2 regions of the Paenibacillus anseongensis genome follow, and region 1 is predicted to be linked to the other one. Evidence: a T-box and tRNA genes for the amino acid it is inferred to sense, from the RefSeq annotation. Region 1 holds a T-box; the other holds one or more tRNA genes.
The links. The T-box of region 1 lies ahead of leuS (leucine--tRNA ligase). A T-box ahead of a tRNA ligase gene usually reads a tRNA of that ligase, here a tRNA-Leu.

Region 1 (16,228 bases):
TGCGGCGCGGGGAATATCAGGTCCATGCGGCGGCTGAGGTTATCCCGCAGCATGTCGTTCCAGCGCAGCAGCTGCGTGACGCTGACGCTCGCAGCCGCAGGCTGCACTTGCGCCTGATCCACCCCTTTGGCTACAACCTGCCAATGGGTGTGGTGAAGGCGCAAATATCGGCGGTAGTCGAAGCCGCCGAAGTTGCGTGCTGGGGACGGGCTGCGCAGCGTCCCCGTGAGCGTCAGGGCGTCGCCTCGGCGCCACGCCGACGCCACCTCCTGCTGCGCCTGCGCCAGCAAGCGCAGCGAGACCTGCACGCTTTCCCCGCCCAGCGGGAAAGCGCGGTCCTGGAAGCGGACGGACTCCGCTTCCACGGTAAAGCTGGCCCTGTCGCCGTCAACGGTGACAGGGGAGCTGAATCGGCCGCGCAGCGTGACTTCGCGGCCGTCCGGGTTTTCCTGCTGCGTGAGGGGCAGCAGGGCCGTGACGTTGCGCTGGTCGGTCCATTGGAAGTAGCCGTAGGCTACTCCGACCAACAAGAGCGCGCACAGCGGCTGTCCGGCGGGCAGCCGCAGCAGGCGGATGACGACGATCGCGGCAAGCATTAGCGCGCTCGTCGTCAAAGACAGCCATGGCAAATGGCTGTAGAGTGCAAGCACATAGCCAGTTATCCACAGACAACATCCTATAACAATTGGTCGTTTCATTTAAGCTTATTCCTCCCTTCCGGCAAAACAAAAAACCTCATTCCAGATGAGCCTTAATCTTAGGCTGCTGCTGAAATGAGGTTCTTCCCCAATGTTGATTGAATGATCTAATTTACGACGTCAGATACGGTGCCAGGCGGAGGCTCATACCCTTCCATAGAGCGGAAGGTGATGCCTCTGGCCGACATTAGCTGGCTGACTTTCTCGTTATCCTTCGGATAACCGCGATGGAAAACAATCTCTGTCACACCGCTATTTGCAAGCATATTTGCGCAAGTCCAGCAAGGTTGATCGGTGACATAGACCGTAGAGCCCTCCCGATCCTCGCGATCTGTAAATAGCAGCAGGTTTTGCTCGGCGTGAATGGTGCGGATACAGCGCTGCTTGCGCACTACTTCCTCAACATCCTCCACCACTTTCAGTTCAATTTCTTCAACAAGCATGCACCCGGCTTCCGTGCAATCAGGTACTCCCATCGGAGCCCCGTTATAAGCTGTTCCGAGCAGCTTTTTCCCTTGAACGAGCACAGCTCCAACATGCCGTCGATTACATCTGGAACGTGTGGAAGCCATATAGGCGATATCAAGAAAGTAAGTGTCCCAGTCTTTGCGGTTACTCATCGTAGCTCCCCTCCCATGTCCTTTATATTCCTTTTTTCATTTCTAGTATTCTCTCATACTTCATCTCAAAATGAAAGAAAGGACTATATTGAAGTTACGTAAACAAATGGCTTCAGCTTCTCGAGCATTTTATCCCCAATCCCCTTCACTTCGGTTAACTCTTCAACCCTGCTGAATCTACCTTTTTTCAAACGGTAATCCAGTATGGCTCTTGCTTTGCTGTCGCCGATCCCTGGCAAATCATTTAATTGCTTAAGCGTTGCGGTATTCAAATCCAATAAACCTTTTGAACGCGATGGGCTTGGGCTCCCTTTTAACTTAGGTAAAGGAGATTCTGAAGTGATGCTTGTTACAGGGGCGGCTGGAGAAGCTTCAGGTGTAGAGGGTTCTGAGATTTCATGGGTTTCTGAGGTTTCTGAGGTTTCTGAGGTTTCTGAGGTTCCAGGTGTTCCTAGAGATTCCTGAGCTGCTTCCTCTCCGTTCACTATGAGGGCTTCAATTTGCGCATTCACCGGTTCAAACTCCGTCTGTATCATCGATGACCGTCCTCCAGTCACAAAAGGCCATACGACAAAAACGACAAAACAAACAATTCCACCAACATACACAAATTTTCGATAGCGAAATATAGCCACGAATTCCCTCCTGACCGTTAAAATAAAAATCCAAAGTAAAAAAACAGGCTAATCTTTCATAACGGCAGAGAAGCATGCATATACATGAAAAAGCATCCGAATGGCATCCAAAACTGACCCCGTTCTATAAATATTAACGAAAGTGACTGATTTTTTTCGGGAGGGATTACTAGATGAAAGCAGGGTTCATCGGTACTGGGAGTATGGGAAGTATTCTGATTGAAGCGTTCATTCATTCTGGGGCTTTCAATCCGGAGCAAATTATTGCAGGAAATCGAACGATTCGTAAAGTTGAGCTTCTTGCGGAGACATATCCTGGGCTTCTGGTAGCCCAATCGAATAGAGAAGTCGTGCTGGAGAGCGATATTATTTTCCTCTGTGTGAAGCCTTCTGAATTTAAAAAGGTTATTGATGAAATTAAAGAGGACGTGCTTCCCTCCCAGTTCATCGTATCCATTACAAGTCCTGTGCTGATTAAGCATTTGGAAAGTCTTTTGCCGGCAAAAATAAGTAAAATCATTCCAAGTATTACGAACTATGTATTAAGCGGTGCTACACTCTGCATTCATGGTAATCGGATGCAGCCTGAGGATAAAGAATGGCTTGAGAATTTATTTGCTCATATCTCATCACCGATACGGGTATCTGAAAATTACACACGCATCTCATCAGACCTATCCAGCTGCGGCCCTGCTTTTCTTGCCAACTTCATTCAATCCTTTATTGATGCAGCTGTTGAAGTCACAGGCATCTCCCCTGAAGAAGCAACGCTTCTGGCCAGTGAGATGACACTTGGAACAGGTAAACTGCTGACGACGGGCGGCTTTAACCCTATGACCTTGCAAAAACGCGTTTCCGTGCCTGGCGGTATTACGGCCGAAGGTTTGCGTATTTTGGATGAAGAACTTTCCGGCGTATTCTCGCGCGTGATCCACGCTACCCACGACAAATATCAAGAAGACCTTGAGAAGACTGAGCAGCAATTAACCATAAAGCAACAGTCTTCTCAATAGTCTTTTTTCTTGATTAGCCTACAACGATGTTCACTAATTTCCCTTTAACGACAATCAATTTGCGAACGGCCTTTCCGGCGGTCGCTTCTTTGACTTTATCAAGATCAAAAGCGATTTTCTCCATCGCAGCTTCGTCCGTATCTTTTGAAATCAGCACGCGGTCCACAATTTTGCCGTTGACTTGTACTACGATCTCAATTTCATTGTCGACGGTCCAAGCTTCGTCATAAGTCGGCCATGGTGCATACGTGATTGACTCGGTACCACCAAGCTTCTCCCACAGTTCTTCCGCCAAATGCGGTGCAAGCGGAGACAACATCTGAACGAAGTTTTTCATTGCTTCGAGCGGCAAGCGCTCCGTTTTGTAAGCTTCATTGACGAAAATCATCATTTGGCTGATCGCCGTATTAAACCGCAGCGCTTCGAAATCCTCCGTGATTTTCTTGATGGAACGATGCCATGTTCGTTTGAACGTATCGCTTCCAAGCGTCTCATCCGCGCTGATTTTGGATTGAACTTGACCGTTCTCATCCACAAACAGCCTCCACACACGGTTCAAATAACGGTAAATGCCGTCTACACCCGTTGTGTTCCATGGTTTTGTCGCTTCAAGCGGTCCCATGAACATCTCGTAAATACGCAGTGTATCCGCGCCTTGATCGCTCACGATATCATCCGGATTTACAACGTTGCCGCGTGATTTACTCATTTTCTCCATGTTTTCGCCAAGAATCATCCCTTGGTTGACCAACTTATGGAACGGCTCCTTCGTATGAACAAATCCAAGATCATAAAGCACTTTATGCCAGAAACGGGCATACAGCAAGTGAAGTACCGCATGCTCAGCTCCGCCAATATATAAATCAACTGGAAGCCATTGCTGTTGAAGCTCATGCGAGCAGAATTCTTTATCGTTACGCGGATCGATGAAACGCAGGTAGTACCAGCAGCTGCCAGCCCATTGCGGCATCGTATTCGTTTCGCGGCGTGCTTTCATCCCCGTTTCCGGATCGATCGTATTCACCCATTCCGATACGTTCGCCAGCGGTGATTCCCCTGTTCCCGAAGGTTTAATTTCGTCAACTTGAGGAAGCAGAAGCGGAAGTTGATCAACCGGTACAGGCTTCATCGTGCCATCTTCCAAATGAAGAATCGGAATCGGCTCTCCCCAGTATCTTTGACGGCTGAACAGCCAGTCTCTCAAGCGGTAAGTGACCTTGCCTTGACCTTTGCCGTTCTCTTCAAGCCAAGCGATCATGTGGCTGATGCCTTGCTCAATGTTCATGCCATCAATAGGTCCGGAATTCACATGAGCGCCGTCTCCAGCGTAAGCTTCTTTCTCCACATTGCCGCCTTGCACGACTTCGATAATCGGCAGATCGAACTGTTTCGCAAACTCCCAGTCACGTTGGTCGTGTCCAGGCACTGCCATGATGGCGCCAGTACCGTAACCGCCAAGCACATAGTCCGCGATCCAGATCGGCACTTTCCCGCCGTTTACAGGATTAATCGCATAAGCACCTGTGAATACGCCTGTTTTGTCCTTAGCCAGGTCAGTACGCTCCAGATCGCTTTTGCGGGAAGCTTTTTCTTGATATTCTTTCACAGCAGCCGATTGTCCGTCTGTCGTAATTTGCTGCACAAGCTCGTGTTCAGGTGCAAGTACACAATAAGTCGCTCCGAACAAAGTATCTGGACGCGTTGTAAAGACAGTCAGGCTCTTCTCTTCATGCCCTTCGATTGCAAATTGAACTTCAGCCCCAGTCGATTTACCGATCCAGTTGCGCTGCATATCTTTAATGCTCTCCGACCAGTCAAGCTCCTCCAGATCCTCCAGCAAACGTTCAGCGTATTCCGTAATTCTCAGAATCCACTGACGCATCGGTTTACGGATGACCGGGTGGCCTCCACGTTCACTCAGTCCGTCGATGACTTCTTCATTCGCAAGAACCGTCCCCAATGCCGGACACCAGTTAACAGGCACTTCGTCTACATAAGCAAGGCCTTTGTTGTACAGTTGGATGAAAATCCATTGCGTCCATTTGTAATACTCCGGATCCGTCGTGGAAATCTCGCGATCCCAATCGTAGGAAAATCCGAGCGATTTAATTTGACGGCGGAACGTATCGATATTTTTCTGCGTAAAATCACGTGGATCATTCCCTGTATCCAAAGCGTATTGCTCAGCCGGAAGTCCGAACGCGTCCCAGCCCATTGGATGAAGAACGTTGAAACCTCTCATCCGTTTGAAACGGGAGACGATGTCCGTTGCCGTATAACCTTCCGGATGTCCTACATGCAGACCTGCTCCTGAAGGATATGGAAACATATCCAGCGCATAAAATTTCGGCTTATCCGAATTTTCCAGCACTTTAAATGTTTTCTTAGAATCCCAGTAAGCTTGCCATTTGGGCTCAATCGCTTGCGGATTGTAACCCTGTAATTCCTTGGTTTCTTTCGTTTCCTGTGTCATGTGAAATTTCCTCCCTGTGTACGGCTATAAGCGCCAAAAAACCCCTCATCGCTAGCGGATATCGCTAGGGACGAGAGGTTAGATTCCCGTGGTACCACCCTAGTTAACACCAGGCATGCTTTGCCTGTGTTCACTCTGCCCCTTAACGCGGGTGAAACGATCCGGCTAACGCCAACATGCGTGGCGATTCACCTTCTAGCTCCAAGGCGAGTTCACTAGACGGACATCTACCGGCTTCCACCCTTTAACCGGCTCTCTGCGAGATGCTGTGCAAGTTACTAATCCTCTTCCAAGCTTTGTGATCATCTGATTAGCTTTGATTATATGTAAAATAATGCCGCACTGTCAAGCGCCGGGGCTCCTTATGCTTTATTTCTTTGCAATAAAGAAAGCCCGCTCTGTCAGCTTCGTAGGTTGTTCCCATGTAAAGTCGGCAGCCTTGTACACTTCACGAAAGCCTGCTTCCCTCAGCATCTGCTCCAGCCAATCCAGTGCATAAGCGCGCTGTTCATGCGTTTCATCGATGCGCTGGAACAGTTCCTTGCCGCCTTCCTCTTTGACAAAGATGGTCAATTCGTGCTGAATTTGAACTCTGTCCTCATCCAACTCGCTTGTCCAAATGTAAGCTACATCCTCTTCGTTCAAGAAGAAGGGCTGAGATTCTGCATAAGCAAACAGCTGCTGGGGCGTATGCACATCGAACAGGAATAAACCGCCTGGCTTAAGCCCTTCATACGTTTTGCGAAAGGCATCTACAATGTCCTCTTCCTCTAGCAAATAGTTCAAACTATCACAGAAAGATAGAGCGACATCAACCGATTCCCCCAGCTCCCACTCCCGCAAATCCTGCTGAAACAAACGAACCGAACCGCTGCGCGCAAGCTGTGGGTGTTCTCCTGCTTTTTGTTCCGCTACAGCCAGCATATCTTCCGACAAGTCAATGCCTGTCATTTGATATCCTTCCAATGCCAGCGGAATTGTCAAATTGCCGGTACCACAGCCGAGATCAACGATCGAAACCGGCTTCACGCCAAACCGGTCAAAGCTTTCTTTGACGAAACGAAGCCAATCTTCATAAGGCATGCTGTTCATCAGACGGTCATACGTGTAGGCAAATTTCTCATAGCTCATGTTAACTAGGATTCTCCTCTTTTTTCAGATAGGTCCAGTCGTCCTCCTGATAGATGAGCCCGTCTTTCATCAGCTTGCCTAACGCACGCTTAAAAGCCGCTTTGCTCAGGCCAAACCGATCCTTAATGATGTCCGCAGACGTTTTATCTGAAAATGGCATCGCATTTCCAGGACGCGTCTCCAGCACACTAAGAATTTTCTCCGCGTCTTCATCGCGGCCTTTTTCCTTCGGCTGTCTCATCGACAGGTTCACGCGTCCATCTTCTTCGCGAACGAAGGCGACTCGTACGTCCACCAGCTCACCCACGCGAAGCAATCGTGTTCTCTCCGTAGGAGCGATGAGTCCGATCACACCGTAACCGAGAACACCGGCCTCGCAAATAACGAAAGTGCCCATCTGCAGCGGCCTGTACACACGCGCTTTCACCCAGCGGTTGCTCCAGCTTGAAGGAGCACGCACACAAAGTGGAGCCAGATCGTCTTCCAGCGCCAGCTTCGCAATTAAGCGGCCTTGACGGTCATGCGCTAATGTTGCGAACACCTTGTCCCCTACTTGAGGTCGCAATTCCTCCAATTCCGGCACATGACGATAAGGAAGGAGCAAGTTGCGCCCTAATCCCATCTCCAGAAAGTAGCCAAATCTCGGATGAATATCGACAACCTCGAGCAGCCCGACTTCGCCCATTCGGATTAGCGGACGTTTCATAGTAGCCATGAGCCTGTCCTGCGTATCATGGAATAAAAAAGCTTCCACGTGTTCACCGGCCTTGATTTTGCCTACAATCTCCGCATACGGTAAAAGTACATCCTGGTAGCCGTCACTCAGGAAATAACCGTTTGGCGGAACTTCCCTCGCTACCTCAAGGGTAACGAGGGATCCTGCTTCCAGTCTCATACGCGCTCCACAACTTTGGCATCGGACCAAAGTCTTTCGATGTTATAGTACTCGCGATCATCGCGGTGGAAAACGTGCAGAACAACATCTCCTAAATCAAGCAGAACCCATCTAGCTGTATCAATACCTTCGTAGCCTCTGATCGTGACGCCATGCTCATGTGCTTTCTTTCTGGCTTCGCTCGCGATCGCTTGCACTTGTGTTTCTGAATTTCCGTGGCAAATGACGAAATAATCCGCAATCAAGGAAATCCCTTGCAAATTAAGCGTGACAACGTCCGCCGCTTTTTTATCCTCTGCAGCCTCTACGACAAATGCTAAAATCTCTTCTGGGCTTTTACTCATTCAATCAACCTCCATTAGTTAGTTGTTTATTTGTTGAATCAAATCATTCCGTGTCAAAATGGTAAGCGGATAAATTCGTTTTCCTTTTTCAATCAAAAACCGAATCGTAGAATCAAACCCGACAACAAGCGCCTTCTCCAAACTGGTTTTGGCTTCCTCACGGATGAGCTCTACACCGGGGAATTCCCGGCCTGGCTCCATATAATCCGCTAAACATACGATTTTGTCTAACAGCGTCATCCCTTCACGCCCTGAGGTATGGTACCGGATCGCATCCAATATCTCTTCGTCCTGAATCCCAAATTGCGACTGGGCAATGAACGCCCCGGCATGAGAATGCCAAAGTTCTTTGTCAAAATCCAATAAATCTTGCGGCAATGCATTCTCGCGAATAATCTTAGCTTGCTCCTGCACAGGCCAATACTTGCAATAGTCATGTAAAATAGCTGCAAGATCAGCTTTGACAGGATCTCCACCGAATCGCTTCGCAAGCATGACGCTCGTTTCCATGACACCAAGTGTATGAAGCCAGCGTTTCTCAGGCATTTGTTCTTTTACGGCTGCGATTAGCTTCTCACGCTTCATACAATCGGTTCACCTCCATGTAACCGTTCACGACTTCCGGAACAAGGTATCGGACCGATCGTTCCTGTCTTCGTTCCTCGCGAATGGCCGTGGATGAAATTTCAACAAGCGGCATGGGGACAATGGTTACTCGCTCACGGATGTTAGCCGACATATGCGCCATATCCAGTTCGTAGCCAGGTCTGGCTAAACCGATAAAACGAATATGCCGCACGATGTCATCGATGCGATGCCACTGCGGCAAATACTGAACCATATCTGCACCTATGATATAAGCAAATTCTGTAGTGGGATATTGTTTGCGCAGCAGTTGAATCGTATCGATACTATAAGATACGCCGCCTTTGCTGATTTCGATATCAATCGGACGAAAAAAAGGATTCCCTTCCGCAGCAAGGCAAACCATCTCCCAGCGCTGCTGCGTTGTGGCCTTCGGCGCGTTGGACTTATGCGGCGGCACATTGGCCGGCATCAGCCATACTTCGTCTAATCCTGCTTCAACCCTCGCCCGCTCCGCAGCGATCAAATGACCGGTATGGATCGGGTCAAAGGTTCCACCCATAATTCCGACAAGCATGCTTACACCTCTTTAGCTCGGCAGTTCAATCTTTTTCTTGTCATGCGATTCTTTGTACAGCACGACGATTTTACCGATCACTTGTACGAGCTCGGCACCGGATTTCTCGGACAATTCTGCGCCTACTTCATTCCGATCTTCTCCGCTGTTATTCAGCACTGTAATTTTAATCAATTCACGTACTTCCAGCGCTTCTTGGATATGACGGATTAAGTGTTCATTCACGCCGCCTTTACCTACTTGAAAAATCGGATCTACATGGTGCGCTAGCGAGCGCAAATAACGTTTCTGTTTGCCTGTTAACATGGATGTCCCTCTATTCATTCTTATTCAGCTAACGACTGTTCTACCACCTGTCTCATCGCCGCAACGGGCGCAGGCTTACCAGTCCAGTATTCAAAAGCAAAAGCACCTTGATATATAAACATGCCCAGTCCGCCATGAATGCGGGCTCCCTTGGCTTCCGCCTCTCGAAGGAACCTTGTAATGCGCGGGTTATAGATCAAATCGCTCACGAGATGATGTTCTTTCAGAAGTTCAACCGGCATCGGCAACTCTTCCGTGTTAGGGTGCATCCCCGCTGAGGTCGTATTCAGTACGAACTGGACCTCATCCACGACATTTGCAATCTCGTCAAGTCCAAGACCAACGGTCTTCGTAAAAGCGCTGATCGTCTCTGCCAGCTCCAAAGCACGCTCTTTGGTTCGGTTTGCAATATAGATGCAGCCTGCACCCTCTTTGGCGAGCGCATAGGCAACCCCTCTCGCAGCTCCGCCGGCTCCAAGGACAAGAACACTTTTCCCCTTCAAATCGATGCCCGTTTCTTCTTTGAGAGAACGAACATACCCAATACCGTCCGTATTGTAACCGATAAGCTTGCCGTTTTCATTCACGATTGTATTCACCGCGCCAACGATCCGAGCTCCCTCGTCAATTTCGTCCAGGTACTGCATAACTTCAACTTTATGAGGAATAGTGACATTAATGCCTCGATACCCCAGCGCCCGAATCCCCCGAACCGCATCTCCTAGCGCGTCAGGACGTACATGAAAAGCAGCATAAACCGCGTTAATATCCGCTTCTTGAAAAGCGCGATTCAACATGATTGGCGATCGGGAATGCCGAATCGGATCTCCGAATACCCCATATAGAATCGTATGACTGTCAATCGCCCGGCTCTTCTCCATGGTTTCCTCTGGTCCCCCTATATCAATGACTCTCGTGTGATAACCTTGATCCCCTTCGGTGCATGAACGGCAAGCTGTGAACCAGCCAGGCTGTTCACTTTAATCCAGCCTAAACCGGAGATGAGCACATCCATTTGTTTCCCCTTTGGAATGTTCAGCCCATGCTTCACAAGTGGAGGCAGCTCGTCCAAGTCCGCTTCATTCGGAGGCGCCAGCATGACGCCTTTGTGATCGGCGTACAGATCATCGGCCCGCTCCAACTTCGTGCGATGGATTTGAATCGCGTTGGACGTGTAGCAGGTGAACGACTGGTGTTCGCCTTTTATAAAATCAAAGCGAGCTAACGCGCCAAAAAACAACGTTTGTTGTTCATTTAACTGAAAAACAACCGGTTTGAGCGGCTTATCCGGCATGATACGTGCCAAGTCACGTTTCTTCACAACCTCGGTTAGACGGTGCAAGTGCACAATCCCCGGTGTATCTACGATAAACCGGCCATCGTCGAGCGGGATTTTGACCAAATCCAGCGTCGTGCCCGGGTATTGGGATGTCGTGAGCTCCGCTTCCAAATCGCTGTAATCGCTGATTAAACGGTTAATAAGCGTCGATTTGCCGACATTGGTGGCACCAACAACGTACACATCCCTGTCGCCGCGATGCTCCTGCACAGCCGTAATCACGCGATCAAAGCCGATGTTTTTCTTCGCACTACACAACACGATGTCAACAACCTTAAGGTTGGCCTCTTTGGCTCTGCGCTGCACCCAGTTGATGATCTTGTTGGCATTAGTCACTTTCGGCAGCAAGTCAATCTTGTTGACGACAAGCAGTACCGGATTCGTGCCTACAAACCTTCCCAGACTGCTGAGCATACTGCCTTCAAAATCAAAAATGTCAACAATCTTCACAACTAACGCCTTGGTTTGGCCGACATGTCCAAGCAATTTCAGGAAGTCGTCCTGCTGCAGTGTGATGCTGGAAGATTCGTTATAATGCTTGATTCGGTAGCAGCGCTGACAAATAACCGGCTCCTTTTGCAACGCTTCTGCCGGAATAAATCCGAGCTTGCTTTTGTCTTCTGTTTGCAGCAATACGCCGCATCCCGCACAATGATTAATCGTTTCTATACTCATGAAACCTCCTAATTCTTCATCCTGGCATTCGCCCATTTCTCAATCCGTCGGTTAATTCGTGTGAAAAAACCTTCGTCATTGATAGAAATCGGATTGACCAGAATCGTGTAAAGCCCCATTCGATTGCCGCCAAGCACATCCGTCAGCATTTGATCGCCTATGACTGCTGTTTGTCTCGCATTCGTACCAAGCAGCTTCATAGCTTTGTGAAATGAAACGTTCCATGGTTTCTTGGCTCTGTGAATGAATGGAATGCCTAACGGCTCCGCAAAGGCGGATACGCGTCCATGATTGTTGTTGGACACAATGACGACCTTGAAGCCCATCTTCTGCAACCGGTTCAACCACTCTATTAACTCTGGAGTCGCATGCGGATCGCGCGCGCCTACGAGTGTGTTATCGAGATCGGTAATGATACCGCGAACACCAAATCCCCATAGATGATTGGCATCAATATCATAGATTGTGTGCACGGACTGTCTGGGTACGAGCTTTTTCAGCAAACCATTTCCCTCCACTGCTTCCTCGACATATACGAGAAACTATACCATAGTGACCCGTTTGTTGCAAAAAGAAAAGAACATATTTTCCCACTAGCCGCGGGCTGGAAGCGGCAGCCAGTTCAGGACATTTTGGATTTTACGGTCCCAATAACCCCACTCATGTTCTCCAGGCTCTTCCTCATAGGTTAAGTTCAGACCCAATTCCCTGCAATAATTACGGAAACGGATGTTGTCTTCATATAGGAAATCTTCCGTGCCGCAGCACTGATATAAATCAGGCTTCGGTCCTTTGCTGGCCTTCACTTGCTCTGCCAAATAGAATAAATCATTTTCGCTGCCTTTGATCCTTGTCACATCGCCATAAATCAGCTTGAATTCATCCGGAAAGTTTAATGCTCGCTGCGAAATATCTACGGCGCCCGACAAGCTGGCAGCAGCTGCAAACCGGTCCGGATGTCTGAGGGCCAGCTTCATCGCGCCATATCCGCCCATCGACAAGCCCGCAGCATAATTCAACTCTCGCTCCTCTGCGAGCGGAAAAAAAGATCTGGCAATCGCCGGCAGTTCCTCGCTAATAAACGTCCAGTACTTTGGACCTGCCGCCATATCTGTATAAAAGCTGCGATTCACAGCCGGCATAACAACGGCAATCCCCAACTTGGCCGCATACCGCTCGATAGATGTTCTCCGCATCCAGATGGTGTGATCGTCAGATAAACCATGCAATAAGTACAGCGTAGGATGCTTGGTCGTGCCGTAGCTCGCTGAGGCGATCCCGATCTGGCTTTGAGCCGGCTGAGGTAAAATCACGTACATGGAAGCTGAGACACCGAGGGAATCGGAGTAAAAATGACAATCGATAAAAGCCATGTGAATATGCTCCTCTCATAGGGAAAACCACCCCCCAACAAGGGAAAGTGGCTTTCATCACCTATTTCATTTGTTCTTTTAATTTCATAATCGATTGACTCACGGTTTGATAATCGGTTTCGGTCGAAACATTTTGACTGTATTTTGCTCGTTCAAACAGCTCTAACACTGTTTCCAGATCTTTTTTCATCCATTTGCTCTGGCTTGACCACCTAGCCGTCGCTTCTCTCATCGTTTCATGCTCTAATCTGGTATAGCCCTTACGTCGGCTCATCCGCAGAAGCTTCTCGAATTCCACGATAATTTTCTGATTAAAATTAACGGCTTTCAATTGCTTTCTGTGCATACGCCATGTCCGCCAATAATTGCTTTTGAGCAAAAATACAGCGCCAGCAGCAATTACTAGAGCAGCACCAACACCGCTTAATGTCAACCATAGCCAAGTAAAGCTAGGCGCTTGACTCGTTTCTTCAGGCAGTGTCACCGGATCGCTCTCTGTCGTCGGATCAACAGGCGGAGGTGTCTCCGCTGGGAACACATTCGGAAGCGCAAACCCGGAAGTAGGCTCGAAAGGGATCCAGCCGAATCCTTCAAAATACACTTCAACCCAGGAATGAGCATCCGAGTTCCGGACTGTATACGTGCCGGCAGCGTCAGCATCGATGTCTTCACCGAATTGACTCAAAATACCAAATTCTCGCATCTGATCCGATTGCGGAGAAGTTCCTGATGAGTACCCTTTCACCCAGCGGGTCGGAAGTCCGATGGAACGGGTAAGCACAGCCATTGATGTGGAATAATAATCGCAGTATCCCTGTTTAATTTCGAACAAGAATCGATCTACAAAATCTTTGCTTTTCCCTTTGCTTTCATCCGGTGTGTTCGTATAAGGGTAATGCTCCGATAAATAAGCCTCAATCAGCTTGGCCTTATCATAAGGATTGGTGGCTGATTTGGTGATGTCGATCGCAAGTTGTTTGACACGTTCGGGAAGATCCGCCGGTATTTGCAAATACTCCGCCCATTCCGGCTTATTCTCATAGTCACTCTTCACCTCGCGCAGCTGCGCTACATCCAAAATAGGCTCCTGAGTAATAATGGCATATTCTTTGGGATAATTCGTTCTGCCCGTGTACCGCAGCTCAGATTGTCGAGGCGACCATAGAATACGCTGGAACGGATTCTCACCTTGATTCACTTCCACCAGACGCTGAACGGCATATCCGCCGAAGAGTACCGGAAACACATCTTCTCTCTGCATAACAACGGTTTGTGTGACTTCCTGTGTTTTCAACAGTGAGAGATCAAATCTCGGATCAAGAGGCAGTGTATTCAAATTGACCCGATTCATCGGAAGCTTTTTCTCATTCGGACTAAGCTCCCATCCTTTTCCATTATACTGAGCTCTCGTTTCACCACGGAAGTAGGTGCGTTTGCTCGTTTCAACTGTCATGACGGGTGTATAGTCAAATTGAAACCCGCCACCCAGATGACTGTCATCTCTGCTGTAGCCCGATGAAGTATCGGTGGTAGACGCCGTTACGCTTACCCCTTTCCCTAATAGAGGTACGGATTCTCCCCGACTCACCTTATAAGCGGTGTATGGATCGGTTAAGACCGGTTCTACGGTAGGTGCCAGAAACCCAACAAGCGTAATAACAGCTACGATCAGCCCCACTGGAAGCAGAAGCGAAGAGGGATAATCGGTAATCGTCTCCCAAATAACAGGTGCCCGTTTCTTCAGCTTGGCGAAGTGGCGAACCATCAGCAGCGAAAATCCGCAGAAGATGACCATAGCTACTTGCGGCCACAGGAAAATCGTGCTGAAGGAATCTCGTATGGCAAAAAACAATATACTGACAGCAATGAGAACGAAAATACGCAGCCTTGATTTTACTGACCACATCGCAAATAAATAGGTGAGCCAAGCAGCTAAGCTAAACCAAATATACGGCTCTAACTGACCTGCATTTAAAGCGACCCAACGGAGTGCAGTCTTCCATGTCGTCACCTTTACAGCAACGAAGTGGTAACCCATCCCGATGACGTGAAGCGCAATGACCAATCCAAATTGAATGAGAACTCGCCATATGCGGCGAAGATGCGGAATCAGATACGTAACCGCTGCTAGACTTAGTGTTCCTGTGACAAAAACGACTGTTTCAGGGAGCCACAAGCCGTCTTCCTTCATAATCCAAATCACAAATTGATACAGATAAATACCAGTAAGAATCGCACTAAGGCGCTGTTCCCAATCCGTAAAAACAATTCGCTTCCAGAGTGAGCTAAGCATAACGTTTCGCCCCTCCCAACAGGTTAGGCAAGTCCGTTAATTGACTGACCTCATACCCCATATACCCTTGTGAGCGAATCGCCTTAACCCAATCGTCTTTTGCGCTTTCCTGAACCGCACCCTGCAGTTTGAACGCATGCGAAGGTTCAGCATGAATCCACATGTGACAAGGATTCATTTGCAAATGCTCGAGTTGCGTCAGCACTTGCATCATGACCGAACCCTTTTGCGGGGAAATAAGCACAAAGAAGCAGCCGGCAGGCAGTTCCCGCGAATGTTCTTTCAAAATTTGCTGCAAAGAGCGAAAGCCGTCCGCTTCGACCCCGACCAAATGTTTTAAAATATGCTTGTGGTGATTCTGGCTTTGTTTCGGTTCAAAATAGGTGGATTCTTTCCCGATGGACAACAAACCAAGCGCTAAGTCGCGGCCGGACCCATAGCGGAACAAGGATGCCGCCACAGAGACAGCTAGTTCAAATTCAGCCGCGTCACCATAGGCGCGAGCCGAGCGATCCAATAAAATGATCGTTTTGGGCAGCGACTCCCGTTCGAACTCCTTGGACTTCCAAGTCCCCGTCTTCGCTGTGGCATTCCAGTGAATGCGGGACAAGCGATCCCCATAAATATATTCACGAACACCGTTAATTTGCGTCGTTTCCCGGTGTGCTCTTGTCGTCGTGGAATGATGCTGCATGCCTTTGAGCATTTGATGGAACTGCGCCCATTCCCGGATGGCCACGGTTTGCGGATACACCGTAACGGATTGCTGCAGTTCCAGGCGTCCTTTGTGCTGGAAGAAACCAAAGATATCCTCGGTCAAACATTCCGTATCGCCAAACCGGTAATACCCCCTGCGCAGTGGAGGCGTGCTGTACAGCAATTCACCCCTGCGCTTCCAGTCCGGAATCAGCGAACCTTCAAAGATGGTTTCTTCTCCACTCTGGCGAATGAATTGATCTTTGATAATCATATAAGGAATCGGCCAAAAACCAGGAATTTGCACGCCAATGCCGATTTGCAGTGATTGACCCGCTTCAAGCTGTGCATCCTGCCCTTGAATGGAGAGCTTGCGCGTCCCTTGAGCGCGTCTGATACCGCTCCAGTTGCCTGCGAGCAAGTAGATGGCCAAAAGAGTGATGATAATAAACAGCATGGAGGCCAGCTTTCCTCCTTGAAATAGCATGAAGAATAAGCTAGCCGTAAAGCAGGAGATCAGTAGCCATAAAGGAGCCGGAAACCGGGGACGTTCCCCGAATCGTTTGAATACCGGT
Region 2 (16,228 bases), on a different contig from region 1:
AGGGCGTTGGCGTCATCCCTATATGAAACAACGGACAAGAGTACTTCGCTCATTTTGAACGCGGACAGGGACATGTATCAGGCGCTAGTGGCCTACCAACTGCTAGTATCAGGCACATTGAATGCGGAGGACACAACGACGCAGCTCAAAGCGATGAAAGAGAATATTGAACAAGCGAATACCAGAGTTGAGCAGGCGGCAAACATTTTAAAAGCGAAGGGTCTTTATCAGGTGGTACACGCAGAAACGAAGCTGACGATCGAGCAGAATGTTGCCGGGTTTCATACCTCTTTTGATCAGTGGGCGAAGGAAGCAGATGCCGTGGTACAGTCTTTGGGAAAAGGGAAAAATGCCAGCAATGACCCTAAGCTTATGGTTACTTTCGAGAAAGGGCGCGAAGGAATGAACCAAATTGGTGAAATTTTGGACGTTTATGCGAATGCGAGTATCGATCAGATCGAGGATCAAAATCGTAAAACGGAGCAAACCGTGTATGCATCTGTCGCATTTATCGTCCTTTTGCTGGCCCTATCCGGTTGGATGATCATTCGTAAAATAATGAGGACGGTCCGGTCCATCATGAAGGTCACTTCTGAAGTGGCGGCTGGAGATTTGCGGCATGAGCCGGGCAACAAGTACGCGAAGGATGAGCTGGGGAAAATTACAGAGTCTGTCGATACGATGGTTATGAAAATAAAAGGCTTGATCGCTGTCATTGCCACCAATACGCAATTCGTCCATGACGCTTCAATCGAGCTCTCGGATAGCTCCAAGGAATCAGCTACGGCCGCCGAGCATGTCGCTACGAACATTCAAGATATGACGCATGACGTTGAGATTCAAGTCAGAAGCAGTGAAGAAACGAGCAGAACGATTGAGGAGATGGCGATTGGTATTCAAAAGGTGGCTGAAAACTCGAGCGTCATGGCGGACCACTCGTCGCTAACTTCTCACCATGCGGAGTTAGGCAATGAACTGCTAGGGAAGTTGCAGCAGCAAATCGCGAGCATCCTGAAATCGGTGGATCAACTCTCACAAACGGTTTTATCATTGACTCGCAAATCCGATGAAATCGGGTCAATTGCTTCGAGCATTACCTCTTTCGCTAATCAAACGAACCTGCTGTCGCTGAACGCTTCTATTGAGGCGGCCAGAGCAGGCGAGCACGGCAGAGGATTTAACGTTGTCGCCAACGAAATCCGCAAGCTGGCCTCGCAGTCCATCGCTTCTGCCGATGGGATTAATCAATTGATTCACGAGACGCGAGTGGAGATTGCAAGTGTGTCCGAGTCCATGCAAGTGACGAAGCAGGAGGCTGGTACGGGATCTGCGATGATGCAGGAAGTAAATCAAAGCTTCCATACGATCATGGCATCCGTCACGCACATTGTGACACAAATTCATGAGACTTCAGCCATCACGGAGCAAATGTCGGCGAGCTCGCAGGAAATTTCTGCGACGATGGAGCACTCGGCTGCGAGTTCGTCGCAGATTCTGATCAAATCGCAGAACGTTGCCGCTGCAACGGAAGAGCAGTTAGCCATGATGCAGAATATCGCTGCAGCTTCCGAGCAGCTTCGCTCGGTTGTGAATACACTTAATGAATCGGTTGCTTATTTTAAAATAGCATAAGGAAAAAAGGCACCCGGTGATTGTGGATATCACGGCGGGTGCCTTTCGTTTTTTGCACAATGCATAGTCAGAACCAATGTTTACGTTTAAAAAAGTACCACATCAAGACACCAATGCCAATCATCAGGATCCAGACATACAGATAGCCATAATCCCAACCTAGTTCGGGAATAATCTTGAAGTTCATGCCGTAGACGCCGACAATAAAGGTGAGCGGCAGAAAAATCGTACTGAAAATCGTTAATGTTTTCATAATTTCGTTCATGCGATCGGATTTCATACTCATTTGGAGCTCAAGCAGCCCAGTCAGCGACTCACGGAAAATATCCAGCGAATCTACGACGCGCGAAATATGGTCCATAACATCCATGAAATAGACATTATCTTCTTCCCGTGTGTACGGAAAAGAGTGGTGAGCAATAGCCGCCAGGGCAATTCGCTCATCGACAATGACGCGGCGGAGCTGGTGCATGATCCTTTTCAGCTGGAAAATATCCTGTGCGATGCGAATCGCGGGATTTAGATAGACGGACTGTTCCATATTGTCCAGGCGATCGTCCAGATGTTCCACGATGACGGTATAATCGTCGACACAGCGATCCAGGATGGCATGTAAAATGACGCCAGGATGGCTGATTCGCTCAGGCACTTCTTGGCATGTGAGGTAGAGCTGATCGATGAAAGGAAGCTTGTCTTTGTACACGGTGATAACAAAATTAGAGCCGATCACGATCGCAATTTCTTGGGGCTCCAGCCCCTCGGAGACAGCGAAGAAGGTCAGGAAGACGTGATTTTTATACGTATCCATCTTCGGCCGTTGGTTTAGCTTAATGGCATCCTCGACGAGGAGCGGGTGGCACTTGAATACATCGCCAAGGACATGCTTGACTTCATCGGGCGACGGGTTCTCCAATCGCACCCAAACAACTTCGTTTGGAGCTGGAATGCGTACCTCTTCCTCGTGGACGGTTGCCTGTGTAGATTCATATATGAGCATGGTTGACAAACCAAACACCTCGGTCAGGTTGAATTGGTTTCAGCATACCATATTTGTCCGGAAGTGATCCAGATTTTGCACTTGTCAATTGAGATATGATCCTTTATAATAACAATTGTCGTCAAAATGGGCTGCACAAGCTTCATGACTTTCGTGGCCCGTTGGTCAAGTGGTTAAGACACCTCCCTTTCACGGAGGTAACAGGGGTTCGAGTCCCCTACGGGTCAGTTTTTTATCCTCTTATGCGGTCGTGGTGGAACGGCAGACACACCATCTTGAGGGGGTGGCGCTCACAAGGCGTGAGGGTTCAAATCCCTCCGACCGCATCCCAGATTTCCAAGAAATTTATAAACCAAGGAGCTAAGCGAGTTGTTCTCGCTTAGCTCCTTGGTTTTTTGTATTACTTAAGGGATAGCAAGGTCTTCCTAAGAGTTTTCCAAGCCGTGTTTATTGGCAATTCGCTCGCTTTGGTTGGGCTGGCCCTTACCCTCCGTAATCAAGCTGCGTAGACTGCCGTTGATATAGGTGCCCCAGGAGTCCGAGCAAACGCTGTAGCACTCATATGATGGGACTAGACCTACGTGCGTAAAGCGAACTTCTGTTGTTCCGTCCTTCTCGGTGATTTCAAAGATAATGTCGGTATCCTTCCATTCGCTCTTGTCCACTACGAAGTTGAAGTAGTTGTCTATCACGTGCCAAACAACCTTCTTACCTGGAATAAGTTCGGTGATTGCGATGGTGCAGCGGTGAATGTCCTGGTAGTGGTGCTTAAATTCGCCAAGTTCGTCCGTTTTGCCTTCAATATCTTCGGACCACCATCCTCGGACGTTATTGATAGCGGCGAAGACTTCGTCGGGGCTTTGCTCCACATTAAAGGCCGTGGTGTAGTTTTGATTCATGCAAGCTATCTCCTCTCAATATTTGGTAATAGCACTCCTAGTATAAAATCATTACTTGCAAATTGCAAGTACAAATGGAGCGAATATGTTAACTTGTAAGATGCAAGTATGGATAGTATAATCGACTCATGAAAAAACGAACCCCTACAGTTTGTCCAATCGTCTATGCACTCGACATATGGGGCGATCCATGGAGCCTCATCATCCTTCGCGATGTCCTTATCCATAATAAGCGGCATTACCGCGAGTTCCTTGCTTCACGCGAGGGCATAGCAACCAATATTTTGAGCGCACGCCTTCAATCCCTCACGGATGCAGGCCTTCTTGTCAAAATAGAAGGCGCTTCAAGCCGCGCACAAACGATGTACCGGCCAACGCAGAAAGCACTTGATCTGTTTCCGGTCGTATTCGCCGTTATGCGCTGGGGCCTAAAATACAACCCCGATACCGATATGGAGATTCCGATTATGCAAGAACTGATATCAGACGAAAAAGGTCTGGAACGACGCCTTTTGCAGAATTTCGACGATGTTACTTCGTAGATGATGAATAGTCGAAGAGGACAACGTTCACCGGGAGTTAAGTAGGTATAAGCCGCTTAACTCCTTTTGCATTTGTCCAAATTGCTATTTATGTATTTTGAATAAACACATAATTCCGACTAAAAACACATGTGAATTTTTTGTAAGTGTTAATATAATGAAAACTATCATGGGCCCATGATAATAAAGTTTATAGAGAGGGGCTACTTCATTTGAAAGCACTTTCGAACAACTCCCGTTTCCTTCGCAAGCGGAGCGCTATCACGATAGTTGGAGCTTTGATGTCTGTTGTTATGCTAGCCGGCTGCGGCAATTCTTCTAATGATCCAAAAGCAACTTCCACTTCAGGTGCATCGGCTTCCGATCCCATTCATATTCTTCTGTCCCATTCCGAATTTGCCTATGCCAAACAAGCCAAAGAAGACGATATCTACAAGAAAGAACTGAACCGATTATCCGGTTTCAATGTGAAGTATGATTTCTTGGGACATAGCGATTATGCCCAGCAGTTATCCCTTCGGTTTGCATCCGGTGATCTGGCTGACTTGATCCGGACGGACAGTATTGTATCTACCATTCACAGCGGTGCTGTCGATCAAGGTGTTTTTCTCGAACTCGGTCCCCTCATTGATAAATACGCGCCTACGCTAAAAAAGAAAATACCCGCAGAATTCTGGAAAAGTCCCCGTATTTCCAAGGACGGTAAAATTTATGGCATACCCGTTACCCGTGGGGTACCGGCTGACCGTTCTATCTTTATCCGCCAGGATTGGCTGGATAAGCTGAAAATGGATACTCCTAAGACACTTGACGACTACTTAGCCTTTTTCGAAGCGGTTAAGAAAGAAGATATGAACGGCAACGGCGATCCAAATGATGAATATGGGTTAGGCATGTTCAACAATATTGTTTGGACGGATATTTTCACACCTGCATTCGGTGTTCATACGAACAAGTGGAGCCTCAAGAACGGGCAGCTCGTTCCGGATATTATCGACCCAAGGATGAAGGAAGCGATCGCTTTCTATAAGCAGTTATACGATAAAGGCTACATCAATCCCAATTTGTTTGTGAAAAAAGAAGATGAACAGAATGCTTCCATTGCCAAAGGGGAAGTTGGGGTATGGGGAGCTGCCGTTTATCAATACCTGGCTGGGTACGGCAAGGATAACGCAGCAAAAACGTTCCTTAACCAACCTAACGCTTCTGTTAGCATGATTGCACCCCCACAAGGTCCACGCGGTGATAAAGGCATGGCGCTGCAATCGGATGAGATTTATTTCGTCTGGGTGATTCCGGCCACAACCAAAAATCCAGAAAACATCATTAAATACCTGGAGTGGGCTTACAGCAGTCCTGACGCTGACCAATTTTTTGCATATGGAATCAAAGGACAAAACTTCACGGAAGAAAACGGACAGATTAAGTACGATATTAATCAGCCGATCAATGTAGAGAAAAATGCTTTCCAAATGTATCAGGTGTCCTTGAACCCGCGTGAGATCGGTTTCGCAGCTCCACTTGTGCTGAAGGCGCTGCCGGAATCCGAGAAGATTACCAAAGGGTATGCCACGTCCAAAGAAAGTCTAATCCCGAATGAAGCGAAATATATGCCTCGTTTGGAATCACTCGCAAGCCATCCGGAATTAAATATTGGCGCTGCTCAAGGCACGCTTTTCCTGGACATGTTTGCCAAAGTGCTTACAGGACGTGAACCACTGGATTCAGCGTTCGACAACTTTGTGGTTGAGTGGAAAAAGCGAGGCGGCGATGCCGCAATTAAAGAAGCGACAGAATGGTATAACAAATTCAATACGAAATAACGGATAGACCCGGTTAAGCGTGGATCGAGCTCAGCTCCGACTTGGACCTCCTGTTGCTCGATCCACATTATTTCACAAAGGGGGAGAACGCCCTGTTTGCACAGATCCGATCCAAAGAGTCCTGGGTGCTGATTCTTATGGCAATCCCCGGTTTACTCTACTTTTTTACTTTCAAATACATTCCTCTGGCAGGTAATCTCATCGCATTTCAGAATTACAACCTATTTCAAGGTTTTATGCACAGCAAATGGGTGGGGTTGGATCATTTTCTGACGTTGTTCCGATATGATGATTTCTGGATTATTATGCGCAACTCCTTAAAATTGGGGCTTTACTCCATTTTATTTGGTTTTCCGGCGCCTTTGATTCTAGCCTTATTGTTGAACGAATTACGGGCAATGTGGTTGAAACGTCCACTTCAGACGATGTTGTATTTGCCGCATTTCCTATCATGGGTCATTGTAGGCGGTATCTTTTCCAATCTGCTTGACGCTAAGGGCTGGATGAATCAATTGCTTCATTACGTTGGCCTCGGACCCTTTGACTTCCTGGGGAACTCGACAACTTTTCTAGGAACGATTATATCTATTAGCATTTGGAAGGAAATTGGATGGGGCACTATCATTTATTTGGCCGCGCTTGCCGGAATCAATCCGAGCTTATATGAAGCTGCCACTGTAGATGGGGCAAGTCGAATTAGGCAAATATGGTCGATTACGCTGCCATCGCTGATGCCGGCAATTATCGTTCTGCTGCTTCTTAGAGTAGGGAATCTATTGGATGCTAATATTGAGCAAATGCTAATGTTCTTAAACCCTCTTGTGCGAGATGTTGGTGAAGTGTTCGATACCTTTATTTATAGAGTTGGCTTGCTAGACAGCCAGTATAGTTACTCTACTGCAATTGGTGTGTTTAAATCCGTCATTGGGTTGATATTGTTGACGTTGGTGAATACGTTAAGCAAAAAGACAACAGGTGAAAGTGTTTATTAGAACAAACAGGAGGGGATTGACCTGAGAATCGCTCGTTCCTTTCAATGGTTTTCAGTTGTAAATATAGCTGTTTTAGTTATAACCAGTTTGAGTATGATCGCGCCATTAATTCACTTATTGGCCGTGTCGCTTAGCCTTCCGGAATATGCGAATGCCAAATTGGTAGGGCTTTGGCCTAAAGGCATGCAGTTTGATGTCTACGGATCTATTTTTGCGTTAGATGAGATTTGGAAAGCTATGGGAGTAAGCATTTATATTACTGTGGTCGGAACGCTTGTGACACTGCTCCTCTGTTCGCTCTTAGCCTACACGCTTACGAGGCCGAAGATGCCGGGGCGCACTATCATTTTGAAGCTTATTGTCGTTACGTTCGTATTTCCTGTCCCTTTAATTCCGAGTTATTTGCTAGTCAAACAGCTGGGCATGATTAATTCGCTTTGGTCTCTCATTATTCCTGGAGCGATGAGCGCATTTTATGTTCTGATTATTCGAACTTTTTTTAAAGCACTTCCTGGGGAATTGTTTGAAGCGGGCAAAATGGATGGTTGCGGGGAACTGCGCATCTATACGCGAATTGTTTTGCCATTATCTATGCCCGTATTGGCGACTATTACGTTATTTCATACCGTCAGTCAATGGAATTCCTATTTTTCAGCAACCATATACATTCGCTCACGGGACTTGTACCCACTTCAAGTTCTGCTGCGTAATCTCATCGTAGACAATGGTGCCAATACTGGAATGAGCGATTTCCAACTGAGTACGCAGTTTACGCCGGAAATGATGAAAGCGGGCATCGTGCTGGTCGCTACCTTGCCGATTCTCATCGTATATCCGCTTCTTCAAAAGCATTTCGTAAAAGGCGCGATGCTTGGTTCGGTCAAAGAATAGATAAGGGTTTCTTGATTCCGTAAAATACGTTATTTTTATAGTAGACAACCTAGAAGCACAGACGGAAGAAAAAGGGGAATGCAGTATGCGAATCAAGACGATGACGATTAAGTTAAAGCTGGTTCTGCTCTTCTTCGGCTTCTTCTGTTTGCCGTTTTTGATCCTCGGTAAGTTCTGGTACGATCGTTCCATGGAAACCATTGAGGATAATGCCATTAATAATAATCAACAGCTTATGCGCCAAATTAACTATAACCTTGATGTCTATTTTTCTGATATAAAAAAGGCGACACTTCCTCTGCTTGCCCATCCACTCGTACAGCAATTTGTCAAAATAGACCCTAATAATCAATATGACTATTATGATTTAAGCTCGCGTATCCGGGCGGATCTCATTCCCAACATGGTCTATAATCGAGATGATATTTATGGACTGTCCATTATTTCACTGAAGGGTCCTTATTATAGCAACATAGCTTTCTCAGATCGTGTTGATAGTTATAGAAAAGAATTTGCTGATAACAACAAGGACAATTTTCGGATTTTGGGCATCAGCATGACAGGAGACGGTACGGAGGTTATTACGGTCTTTCGAAGAATCATCGATAATGAAACGTATGTAACGGCAGGTTATCTGATCATTGACTTATCCTTGAACCGAACGACCGACATCATTAACCAAGCCCAACTGGGTAAAACAGGGATGATCTCCATCGTGAACACGGACGACAAGTACCTGTATCATCCTGATCCGCAAAAATGGCAGCAGCTACTGCCGGCAAAATATAAGAGTCATTTCGAAAACATAAATACGCCTTACTTTACAAATGGGGCAGGAGCAAGCAAGTCTATTGTTGTGTATAACCGCTCAGCATCAACTGGGCTAACAATCGTGTCGGAAGTTCCGCTGCGGGAACTGATGGAAGATTTGATTTATTTTCGAAATCTAACCCTAGGGTTTGTCTTGCTGCTCATTGTATTGGCTTTTGTGACGATTCTCAGTTTTTCACTCTCCATCACGCGTGCACTCTCGCACTTAATGAATTTAATGAAAAAAGTGGAGATGGGCGACCTGAGCATTCGCGCTCCTCTGCGTAAGGATGAAATCGGAAGTCTGAACAGAGGGTTTAATCTGATGTTAGAAGACTTGAATCGGCTGATCAAAATGATGCATACATCCCATCAGAAGGAAAAAGAAATGGCCATTCACCAAAGAGAATCCAAGATTCAGATGCTGCAAGCGAGAATTAACCCCCATTTTCTTTATAATACGTTGGGAGTTATCAATGCCTATGCCATCATCGCCAAGGTGAAACCGATCAGTCAGATGACGGTATGGTTGTCCGATATATTCCGCTACAGCATCGACAATCCGGAGGACACGGTATCGCTGGCTGAAGAAATCCAGCACATGTTCAACTATATTCACATTCAGAAGGAACGTTATCAAAGCTTGGAAGTAGACGTCGATTTGGACTTGAATGGTTTAAAGGATATTCATACACTTCGTCTCACGATCCAGCCGATAGTCGAAAATGCCTTTATTCATGGCTATGAGGATTATTCAATTAAGCCTACGTATATTGGTCTTCGAGCCAGCTTCGATGATGCCGGAATCAAACTTCTGATTATTGACAAAGGCAGGGGGATGCCACCGGATCTGGTGGAGACGTATAACCAAGCTTTTGCCTACATGTCGGAGGAACAAATGCTGCAAGCCAGCGCTCCATTCGGAGGGATCGGCATGTGGAACGTTCACAGCAGGTTGAGACTTGAGTTCGGTGAACCTTATGGCCTTTCCATTGTGTGCTCGGAAAACACAGGAACCATTGTCGAGATTAGAATGCCTTATCGGAAGGAGCGATCCGTATGATGACCGTCGTCGTTGTCGAAGACGAACCGATTGTAAGAATGGGGCTGATCGCTCTGATGGAGACGGAAGCCGAAGGATTCAAAATCGTAGGGGAAGCAGAGGATGGGCAGATGGCCCTCGCCCTGGCAAGGCAACATGTGCCGGACATCATTATTACGGATATTCGTATGCCTGTCATGGATGGAATAGCCTTAATGTCGGCTCTTAAACAGGAAGGCATTTCATCTTCGGTCATCGTAGTATCCGGTTATGGGGAATTTGAATACGCTCAGCAAGCTTTGCGTGCTGGTGCAGCGGATTATTTATTGAAACCGATTAATGAGGAGCATCTGCTGCCAACTTTACATGCCTTGCGTGAGAAGATACTGCTTGAGAAAGCACGCATTGTTCATGACAACAAAGAGCAGTTATGGTCATTCAAAACGAGTGCGAAGCAGCTGGCCCGCGATTTATGGGATCTCCGGGAACTGGAGATTGAGAAAGAGCTGAACTCGTTGCAGCATGAATTAATGAAAAACAAACTGAATACCTACGACATGGAAAGAAAATTGACGGGTTATATCGCTTTATTGGAAGATGAATTTCGCTCCGCTTCGGGTCAAGAGTTACCGTTTCCGCGAGGGTTGGATAAGATCACGCATCACTTCGACACCTTCATTGCCCATATTTATGCCGCTATGAAGACGATTCGAGTGACGAGGAACTGGGGATACGGCAAGGTGATTCAAGCGGGAATTGCCTATGTGGAGAAGCATTTTGGCGATCCTGAGCTTACATTAACGAAAATTGCCCAACAACTGGAAGTCAAACCGGCTAATTTCAGCCATATGTTTAAAACAGAGCTTGGCGTTCCCTTCAGCCAGTATCTGATTCGACTCAGAATGGATAAAGCCGCCAAACAGCTCTCGGATTCGGCTAATAAAGTTTACGAAGTTAGTGCGGCTGTTGGATTTTCGGATTATGTGCACTTTTCCAAAATGTTCAAGCGGCATATGGGCTATACACCCACGGAGTATCGTCAAAGTAAGTGGAAGTTGTAGCAGCTCAACAACTGTTTAAAAAGGAAACTAATCAAAGCCCGTTCAGCCCAATCCGCGCCAATCCGGCTGCGCTCGTTCTTTCCAACGCAAACGGATAGCCGCATAGTCATCAGCTGCCAGATTCCCTTGCTCCAACCACTTCGCATTTTCCTGCCATCTGCCCTGTTTGGCGGTACCTACAATAGCGGTATGCACCCCGGGGACGGATAAAGTGAAACGCAGTGCGTCCCCAATCGCATCGCTGGAGCCTACTTTCAGGAAGTCGTAATCTAATTGCTGAAGTCTGTTCCAATATTCTTGATGCCGATCATTCGCAATTTTCTCAGGTGCGATCCATACCGCGTTTGCAATAGGACGCTTGGCGACTACACCGATGCCTCGTCTGGCCGCTTCCGGAAGCGTCAGCTCGATAGCTTCTTGGTCGGCGATACTGACGGAGGTTTGCAGGGAGTGGAAAGCTCCGCATTCCACGGCATATTTGGCGGCAGCATGATCTCCGCTGTATCCCGCGAATCGAATCTTTCCTTTCTCCTTGGCCCTAAGGAGCACATCAATTACATCGCCTTGACGGAGAATCGCTTCCGAGCAGTTATGCAGATGCACCACATCGAGATAATCCGTTTGCAAGCGAGCGAGGCTCCTGTCGATCGTCTCTTCCAGCAGCGCCGGTTCCCAATCCGGCCGGTCATAACCGGCGACTTTCCCATGGCCGCACTTCGTGAACAAGTGGTAATCATTTCGGCGGTGTTTCACAGCTTTGCCGATTAACGTTTCACTGTCCCCATAACACTCACCTGTATCAATTAAATTGAGCCCTTCGTCCAGCGCACTTTCCAATAAATACGCAATATCCCCAGCATTAGCACCAATAAAACCGATCTCTGCTGCTCCAAAACCCAGAGCGCTGACTTGCATGCCCGTTCCGCCGAATTCACGTCTTTCCATTACCGTATCACTCCCTAGTCAATCGGATCTTTCATTCAATTCATTATCACATAGACAAAGCGGATCGACTGTAGAAAATCCCGACTTGTTTCAGCACAGTTTTCACAACAAAAGTGGTCGGATTTTTGAACAGTCACCATGGCTATTCGTAGACTATGCTGAAAAGGATATACGATGGAGGCGAATAACATGATGCCTGGAGATCACATTCCAGATTGGCAAAATCTAAGCATTCTAGAGAGAAATACAGAGCCGCCGCATGCGGATTTGATTCCATATGACGATTGGGAGAGTGCTCTCGCTAATGAAAGAGAACGCTCGCCCAATGTGCAGTCGCTGAATGGCGAATGGGATTTTACATACGGGGAATCTGTGGCGGAAGTGCCGGCTGATTTCTATATGCCAAGCTTTGAACCGAACGGCTGGGCTACAATACCGGTCCCCTCGAACTGGCAGTTACACGGATATGGGAGACCCCATTATAGCAGCTGTCCGTATCCTTTTCCGATCAATCCGCCCTATGTGCCTAATCATAATCCGGTCGGCTGCTACAGGACGCAGTTTCACTTCCAAGAGACAACGAACAATCGACGGGTCCATCTAGTTTTTGAAGGGGTGGATTCCGCCTTTCACGTTTGGATAAACGGCCATTTCGTCGGCTATAGCCAAGGCAGCCACTTTCATTCCGAGTTTTATGTAAGCCCTTACTTAAAGGAGGGGCAAAATGTCATTGCCGTACAAGTGTATCAATGGTGCGACGGCAGTTATCTGGAGAGCCAGGATAAATGGCGGATGAGCGGGATTTTTCGTGACGTTTATTTATTGTCCTCCCCGCAAGTGTCGGTGAGCGACGCCAGAGTCAGAACTCATTTGGATGAGGGTTATGCCAAAGCGAAGTTAGAGATTCGCGTTGCTTTTGCCGGCGTAACGGAGGCGTCCTTTTCCAAATCGGATTTCTTTCAACTCCGAACGACGCTGTTGGATGCGGATCGGCATATCGTCTGTGATCGGTACCATCATGTGCGGCAGGATGAACCTGTAGCAGAGCTAATTCATGAGGTGCTATCTCCTCGATTGTGGACGGCGGAAACGCCTTACTTATACACGTTACTACTCACCATGTACGACAAGAAACAGCAAATCGTAGAGGTTAAAAGCGTACACGTCGGTTTCCGGGACATTAGGATTGCGGAGGGACAACTGCTCGTTAACGGCAGTCCGATTATTATTAAGGGCGTTAATCGTAACGAATTCGATCCTGAGCTGGGCTATGTGACAACGAGGGAATCGATGCTGCGCGATATCACTTTAATGAAACAGCATAACATCAATTCGGTTCGCTTATCACATTATCCGAATGATTCACGATGGCTGGAGTTATGCGACCGTTATGGTTTATATGTCATCGATGAAACGGATCTGGAGACGCACGGATTTCACTTTTACGGGAATGAAGGGCATCTGGCTCAGCAGCCTGAGTGGGAAGAAGCGTTCGTCCAGCGGGCGAAACGAATGGTGGAAAGGGATAAAAATCATCCATCCATTATTATGTGGTCGCTTGGCAATGAGTCCGGCTACGGGGCCAATCACGATGCCATGGCAGCATGGATCAGGGAAGCCGATCCGACGCGTCCGATTCATTATGAACGTGCTTATGATGCACCCGTCGTTGATGTCGTCAGCTCGATGTATCCTGCGGTTGAAACCGTCATTCAAGAAGGCTGCAAGGACGATAAGCGCCCTTACCTCATGTGCGAATTCGGGCATGCCATGGGCAATGCCGTGGGGAATTTGCAAGAGTATTGGGAGGCGGTCTACACGTATCCACGGCTGCTTGGCGGTCTGATCTGGGAATGGGCGGACCAAGGCATCCGGCAGCAGACTGAGCGAGGGGAAGCCTGTTATGCGTATGGCGGCGATTTTGGCGAAGAGCCGCACAGCGGTCATTTTTGCCTGGATGGGCTGCTTTTCCCGGATCGGTCGATCAAAGCTTCTCTGTTGGAATACAAGAAAGCCATTGAACCGGTGAAAATCGAGGTTATGGATGCAGCGCTAGGCAAGCTGAGAGTCCGGAACAGGTATGATTTTGTGTCCTTATCTCATTTACAGGGATTATGGAGCTTGTGGCAGGATGGCGTCATGGTGGAAAAAGGGGAACTCGCGAGGCTGAACACCCCTGCAGGCCAGTCTGAGGACATCCATGTCCCTATCGATGTGCACAAGCTGAAAAACAAGGGTGAATATTGGCTTAACATTCATTTTATGCTGCGGGATCCGGTCGTATGGGCTGAAAAAGGTCATGAGATTGCCTGGGCGGATATTCCGGTGTTAAGCGTTCCTGAGGTACCTGATCCAAAGGATGCCGTTCAAGAGGCAACTCCTTTGACGCTGCAAGAAGGAGGCAATGAAATTACGCTTACGGGCCAAGATTTCATAGTGGTGTTTGATAGAAATAAAGGCGCAATGACAGCGTGGACGTACAAAGGAGTTTCCTTGCTGACGGCAGGACCCAAGCTCCATTTATGGCGTGCTCCGGTCGATAACGATGTCCACCTCGCCAAAGAGTGGGTGAAAGCCGGCTACAATCGGCTTGTTACGGATGTGCGTGACGTTGCCGTTGACCAGACGGAAGCGGGAGGCAGCCGGATAACGGTCAAGTCCGTTGTTGGGGCGCGAGGCGGGAAGATCGCTTTCGATTCCCGCATGGTCTATACCATCGCCGCAGACGGTGAAGTGACGCTGGACGTGCAGATTGAACCGAGGGAGGAGCTGCCGCCGCTGCCTCGATTCGGGGTAGAGCTTGTGATGCCGGACAGCTTCGACCAGCTGACGTGGTTTGGCCGTGGGCCGCACGAATGTTATGCGGATCGTAAAGAGAGCGGCAAGCTGGGCGTATACAGCGGATCAGTACAGGAGCAGTTTGTGCCGTATATCAAGCCGCAGGAGAATGGTAATAAAGCGGACGTAAGGTGGTCGTCCCTTCGGAATCAAGAAGGAGTCGGGCTGCTGTTCACAGGTGAGCCGACCTTCGACACGAGTGTTCATCACTACACGACGGAGGACTTGACAACAACGAAACATGTTCATCACCTCACAAAGGTGGACCAAACCATTGTCAAACTGGATGCCAGACAGAGCGGTCTAGGCAATCATAGCTGCGGCTATGCGCCTACGCTCGATAAGTATTTGATTAAAGCTGAGCGGATGAATTTTACGATACGTTTGAGACCTGTTTCACCATTAACAGCACAATAAATGGAGGGTTACCTAATGACGACAAGAGTAGCACATTGTAAAACCGAATATATGACGAATCCGATTGGCCTTGACGTCCTGAAGCCTCGGTTTTTCTGGCAGTTGGAAGCTGATAAACAAGAAGTCGTACAGAGCGCTTATCACATCATGGTGGCTTCTTCTCGGGAAAAGTTAGCGAATGATCAAGCGGATATGTGGGACAGCGGCAAAGTGAATTCGAATGCATCGACTCATGTCTCGTATGAGGGGCAACCTCTTCAATCTGAAGGGGAATATTATTGGAAAGTGCGCATCTGGGATCGAGCTGGCGTGGTTACGGAATGGAGCGAGACAGCGTTCTGGATGATGGGGATTTTGTCACGAGGCGATTGGAAAGCGCAATGGATCGGACGCAAATCCGAGCCGGACGCGCTCATGCAGCCTTCTCCATTTTTCAGAAAATCGTTTGAGGTCAAGAAAAAGGTGCGTCGGGCAATTGTGTACGCGACAGCATTAGGCGTCTATGACTTGCATGTGAATGGTGAGCGAATCGGTGACCGTTTTGCTCCGGGATGGACGGATTACAACATTCGCGTACAGGTTCAGGCCGTCGATATTACAGAGAAACTGAAGACTGGTGATAATGCGTTCGGCGTTATTTTGGGAGACGGCTGGTACGCGGGGACTGTAGGATTTCTCGGTGATAAAGTTTACGGAGAAAGACCGTTTTTCCTCATGCAGGTTAGCTTGGACTACGAGGATGGAACGAAGGAAAAAGTGATCACGGATCGTTCCTGGACGACGGCCAGAGGGCCGATTCAATATTCCGATATGATCAAAGGGGAAGCCTATGATGCGAGGGAGGAATTAACCGGTTGGCATGAGCCGGGTTATGTGGACGCAGCCTGGGAAGCGCCGGATGTGCGCTCAGGGTATAACGGACTTCTTGTGGCAGCGATTGAGCCGCCGATCCGCATCACCAAGACGATGAAACCGATCAGCGTGAAGAAAACGGCAACGGGTACTTATATCTATGATATGGGTCAAAACATGGTCGGTTGGACGGCTGTAACGGTGCAAGGTGAGCGCGGAACGATGATTACATTAAGTCATGCGGAGATATTGAATCCGGATGGCACACTATATGTGGATAACTTGCGAGAGGCCTGCCAGCAGGATCACTATATTTTAAAAGGAGAGGGACTGGAAAGCTACGAGCCCCACTTTACGTTCCACGGCTTCCGTTATGTGGAATTGATCGGCTACCCGAGAGAGCCTGATCTGGATACTATCACGGGAAAAGTTGTTCATTCCGATACACCGGTTACCGGGAAGCTGGAGACATCCGATGCGATGGTGA

Region 2: it has a tRNA-Leu gene. The T-box ahead of leuS (leucine--tRNA ligase) is inferred to sense a tRNA for this amino acid. The anticodon was not compared.

Annotation. Positions count from the first base shown of each region.
Region 1 is NZ_WSEM01000016.1:1,218,904-1,235,131, forward strand. It holds gene GON05_RS21915 (ComEC/Rec2 family competence protein) at 1-698, opposite strand, end outside; gene GON05_RS21920 (deoxycytidylate deaminase) at 806-1,318, opposite strand; gene GON05_RS21925 (ComEA family DNA-binding protein) at 1,402-1,953, opposite strand; gene comER (late competence protein ComER) at 2,127-2,966, shown strand; gene leuS (leucine--tRNA ligase) at 2,980-5,439, opposite strand; T-box leader at 5,503-5,740, opposite strand; gene GON05_RS21940 (class I SAM-dependent DNA methyltransferase) at 5,809-6,570, opposite strand; gene GON05_RS21945 (CvfB family protein) at 6,572-7,465, opposite strand; gene rsfS (ribosome silencing factor) at 7,462-7,809, opposite strand; gene yqeK (bis(5'-nucleosyl)-tetraphosphatase (symmetrical) YqeK) at 7,828-8,394, opposite strand; gene GON05_RS21960 (nicotinate-nucleotide adenylyltransferase) at 8,384-8,971, opposite strand; gene yhbY (ribosome assembly RNA-binding protein YhbY) at 8,984-9,277, opposite strand; gene aroE (shikimate dehydrogenase) at 9,298-10,158, opposite strand; gene yqeH (ribosome biogenesis GTPase YqeH) at 10,176-11,291, opposite strand; gene GON05_RS21980 (YqeG family HAD IIIA-type phosphatase) at 11,300-11,794, opposite strand; gene GON05_RS21985 (alpha/beta hydrolase) at 11,885-12,664, opposite strand; gene GON05_RS21990 (transglutaminase TgpA family protein) at 12,726-14,957, opposite strand; gene GON05_RS21995 (DUF58 domain-containing protein) at 14,950-16,228, opposite strand, start outside.
Region 2 is NZ_WSEM01000004.1:404,538-420,765, forward strand. It holds gene GON05_RS03835 (methyl-accepting chemotaxis protein) at 1-1,632, shown strand, start outside; gene corA (magnesium/cobalt transporter CorA) at 1,700-2,629, opposite strand; tRNA gene GON05_RS03845 (tRNA-Glu) at 2,785-2,856, shown strand; tRNA gene GON05_RS03850 (tRNA-Leu) at 2,874-2,955, shown strand; gene GON05_RS03855 (SRPBCC family protein) at 3,055-3,528, opposite strand; gene GON05_RS03860 (winged helix-turn-helix transcriptional regulator) at 3,657-4,070, shown strand; gene GON05_RS03865 (extracellular solute-binding protein) at 4,283-5,893, shown strand; gene GON05_RS03870 (ABC transporter permease) at 6,031-6,885, shown strand; gene GON05_RS03875 (carbohydrate ABC transporter permease) at 6,979-7,776, shown strand; gene GON05_RS03880 (sensor histidine kinase) at 7,862-9,649, shown strand; gene GON05_RS03885 (response regulator transcription factor) at 9,646-10,689, shown strand; gene GON05_RS03890 (aldo/keto reductase) at 10,732-11,634, opposite strand; gene lacZ (beta-galactosidase, LacZ type) at 11,824-14,889, shown strand; gene GON05_RS03900 (glycoside hydrolase family 78 protein) at 14,905-16,228, shown strand, end outside.